DNA from 2 places in the Acidilutibacter cellobiosedens genome. Region 2 is predicted to be linked to the other one. Evidence: riboswitches for the same ligand, from Rfam matches in the RefSeq annotation. Region 2 holds a riboswitch; the other holds the start of a gene.

The links. Region 2 has a riboswitch for cobalamin ahead of EQM13_RS16710 (hypothetical protein). Riboswitches for the same ligand answer to the same signal wherever they lie in the genome.
Region 1: it holds a riboswitch for cobalamin, as region 2 does, so the genes downstream of both, EQM13_RS05175 (ABC transporter substrate-binding protein) here and EQM13_RS16710 (hypothetical protein) in region 2, are expected to answer to the same signal.

The regions. Positions count from the first base shown of each region.
Region 1 is NZ_CP035282.1:1,085,029-1,087,238, reverse strand. It holds gene EQM13_RS05180 (FecCD family ABC transporter permease) at 1-350, opposite strand, end outside; gene EQM13_RS05175 (ABC transporter substrate-binding protein) at 340-1,347, opposite strand; cobalamin riboswitch at 1,537-1,696, opposite strand; gene EQM13_RS05170 (anti-sigma factor) at 1,758-2,057, opposite strand.
Region 2 is NZ_CP035282.1:3,461,954-3,464,163, reverse strand. It holds gene nrdG (anaerobic ribonucleoside-triphosphate reductase activating protein) at 1-458, shown strand, start outside; cobalamin riboswitch at 502-680, shown strand; gene EQM13_RS16710 (hypothetical protein) at 775-2,210, shown strand, end outside.

The DNA.
Region 1 (2,210 bases), 1.4 Mb from region 2:
AAAACGACCAATACAATAATTCCAAATAGTCCTGCTCCGCTGCTTATACCGATTATGCTGGGATCAGCTAAGGGATTCTTCATTACCCCTTGTAAAATAGCACCTGACAGAGCAAGATTTATTCCTACCAAAGCTGCCAATATCATTCTTGGAAGCCTGATATTCCAAATTACCATTCTCTCTGGACTTCCGTCATCCTTAGAAATAACTTCAAATATCCGCTTCACCTCTACCTCAAGAGTTCCTTTTGTAAGCCCTAATATAAAAGATATAAAGAAGAGCATCGCTAAGATAGCAATAACAGTTATTTTAAATCCCTTTTTGTCCCTGAGAGAAATATCATTTTCCATCCTGATGAGTCACCTCTCCATATATTTCCGGATATATACTCTTTGCCATATATTCTATTGCTTCACTATAATAAGGACCTGCATTATATAAGAAATACTGTTGGGGAAGATAAATAACTCGTCCCTCTTGAACGGCTTTTACTCCCTTCCATACGGGGTTACTCTTAAATTCCTCTTCCATAGTCTTTTTGGCCTCTTCGTCATCAGATATCATACTTGTAACCAGAACATAATCAGGATTCTTTTTCACTATGTATTCCACATCCAACGGAGTAGTTTCCGAGCCTATAGTATCGGGAGGCAAATCGGATGCAATATTGTCAAGTTTTAAAATTTTAGCTACATCTCCTGCTATACTATTGTCCAACTTAACAGCAATAGTTTTGGCTGTTATATATAATATGACCACGGATTTATTGTCTTTGGGCAGTTTAGATACTATTTCTTCTTTCTTATTCTTTAGAGCTTCTATCTTTGCTTCAGCTGATTTTTCATTTCCCAGTATCTTGCCGAAGGCATTATAAGTTGCTATTACATCATCATAGCTTCTTATATTAGTAGTAATCACCTTAAACCCAATATCCCTTAATTTATCCGCCTGTGTCCCTTGAGTGCCGGCCTGAGCTATAATTAAATCCGGTTTAAGGGATACTACGGATTCCATATCTATGGAATATACAGGCCCTATCTGTGGAAGATCGTTTATTTCCTTCTTATATTCGGATATCAATTTTAAATTATCTGTTATATTAGACGTACATATGGATTTTCCCCCCAAATCGTACCATATATTTAAGGGGGTGCCTGATAAAACAGCTACCTTTTCCGGTTTCTTTTCTAAGATAGTTTCTTTCTTGAGAAAATCCTTTATCTTTAACGGATAATTATTTCCCTCTACAGTTATGGGAAGGTCTTGAGTATTGCTCAACCCGCCTGTCTCAGTAGTTTTAGTACACCCCGAAACGCTAAATATCAACATAATCACAACTAATGGCAACAATATCCTTTTATAGAACTTCACCTTTTTCATCCTCTCTTTTTATAAAAAAATAAGAACTTCATTAAAGCAATAATCATGGCTAATGAAGTTCTTATAAGCTTATTAAATAATCTTTATTATATAAAATTCAATAAAGCAAAAATTCTTCTAAAATAATAATCAGCTTTCTCCATCCACCGTAGAGTTATTTCTGCTAATAAATAGGTAGGTTTTCTGACTTAAGATTCATCATCTTTTCTGTCTTCCCAGTTTCCCAGTGACATTTAGAAAAGACTCTTCCTTTACAGCGGCGGGACCGTGAGGGATTTTCACCCTGCTTCCCTAGCCCTATTCATTCTTATATTCAATTCTCATCTATTATATTAAATATAGTGATATCAATTGTCAAGACAAATTTTACTTTGCCATCAACGTCTGCGCCAAGCAGCTCTTACGCCAAACACCACTAATCCTATCATCACCAGGATACCAATTAGCGCAGCGCCGGGTGCGTCATCGGTTTCCCCAATGTAAATGCCGGCAATGCCAATCAATATCCCGATGACAAAGAGACAGGCAGCGATACACCAGGCCTTGCGCCTAACTTTCTTCAAAAAGTCTACCTCTTTATCCGTCGTTGGCGGCAGCGGTATATTGACAGGAGATTTCATCTTTTCATAGTCCGAGCGGCAATCGTCACATTCCTTTAAATGCTGTTCGACCTCCATTTGTACACGCTTTGGGCGTATTCTTTGTATATTTCTTCAATGCGGGCACCCACTACCTCGCCTCCTTTTAATTGATTCTGCTTATATATCCCAAAAACGAATGTTTCGTTACAGAGGGAAAAAATATTTTGAACAAAAGCGGAGAGAAATATT
Region 2 (2,210 bases):
GACCCGGTATAAGACTGGTAGTTTTTTCTCAAGGTTGTAAACACAACTGTAAAGGATGCCATAACCCGGAGACTCATTCTTTTACCGGCGGCAGACTGATAAATATTGAAGATATCTTGGAAATGGTAAAGGATAATCCTCTCTTAGACGGAATAACCTTCAGCGGAGGAGAACCTCTTGAGCAAGCTGAAAGTTTTGCGGTTTTAGGAGAAAAAATAAAGGAAATGGGGCTAAATGTCATAACTTATACGGGATATACTTATGAGAAAATAATTGAAAGTTTCTATGACAGACCGGATTGGGAGAGATTAATGAGATGTACGGATATTCTCATAGACGGTCCCTTTGAGATAGATAAAAGGAGCATTATGCTGAAATTCAGGGGTTCTTCAAACCAAAGGATTATAGACGTGAAAGATTCTATCCTTTGTGGGGAGCCTATAGTTATAACTCCTTGACAATATTAATTTGCATGGAATATAATGTTGATGAAAGTAATTTAATATATGGAAAAGATAAAATATAGCACAATAAGGAAAAGGGTGAAAAGCCCTTGCTGTAGTCGCAGCTGTAATCAGGAATTTAGGTTGGTGTTTTTGCCACTGTTTGTATACAAATGGGAAGGTTCGACCTAAAGATGATCTGAAAGCCAGAAAACTTGGTGTTGTATTTCTTCTCGATACTCCGACTTAGAGGAAAGGGAAGGTTGAGTGAAATGAATTTAAACCCTCTTCCTTGGAAGAGGGTTTTATTTTTAAGAGGAAGTGTGGGAATGTGAAAAAATTAGTTGGAATAGGTTTGTTAATTTTTATAATATTATCTTCATGGGGGATATCCTATGGAAGCGGCGAAACAAGAATTACAGGAATCATCGGATTTGGCGGAAAAGTAAAGCTGAAAAGTGTAAATCCGTTAAAAATCACCGTAAGTACCGGAAATTCAGGTATAGATGAAGGTATAATCCGCATAGAAACTGAAAACAGGAAATATTATGAACCCGTAAAGATAGATGATAATAGTGAAAAAGTATATTATTTTTCCATTCCCATACCTGATTCCGAGGGTAAAATAAAAGTAACGTTAGAGAATAAAGGAAAGAAGATAAATTCCGTCGAAATCCCATTTGAACCTATTTCCGAGAAAACAACCGTCTTAGGAATATTATCCGATGAACCGGAGAGATTGAATTATCTCAGCCAATTGAAACTAAATTTTATTCCCATGGAAGATATAGAAATAGTTGATTTGACCAAATACCTCAGCCTGAATGAAGAAGAACTTGAAAATTTAGATATGGTTTTTATAGAGAACTACAATTCAGAACAATTACCGGAAGAATTCGGGCAAAATCTTATTCAATGGGTTAAAAGAGGACACAATATTTTCATTGGAAACAAAACCTACAAATATAAAACTTTAACCGGAATATTTAAAAATTTAAATCAAGAAGAGATTTGGCATTTGGGAGAAGGTAACGTTGTACCCGTAAACGAAAATTTGGAAACGATATCCTTAGATAACATAAAAGAATCAATTGAAAAATATGCTACATATTTAAATCTTAACGATTTGATCAAACCTGAAAATATTTTTAACAGGGAAAATGAGTGGAAAAATATGTTTTTTATAGGAAATTCTCTGTTGAAACCCAGTTATAATTTGGTTTATATATTTCTGTCCTTACTGATAGTTTATTTAATATTTCTTATTATAGGATTGGGAGAAAAAAGAGGTAAAATATTTGGAATATCAATAGGAGCCTTTTCTTTGATATTTTTAATAGCTTTTTTTAGAGAAAATATCTATGGAAGCAATGTGGGAAAGGTTGAGATAAAGGAATACGGAGAAGGAGTTTTCTCTACAGGAGTTGCATATGTAAAGGGAACTAAAGAGAATTCGGAATTTCAGCTGAATGATGGATTCTTGGACGGATATGGAGAAGACAATATTCATGTTATGCCTTTAAACCAAAAGGTTCTTGCATTGAAAAAAGAGGTGTATCATATATTTTTTCAGAATCGGGATGAAAAAGAAAGTTATGTGCAGAAACTTTCTATAGACGAAAATTCAATTGTATCAGGTGAAATACAAAATATTCTCCCTTATGATTTGGATAACAGCTTCATCATAATAGGAGATACGGTTATAAATATTGGAACATTAAACGGAAAACAAAAATTGGATATTAAATATAGATTGGATGAAAATTT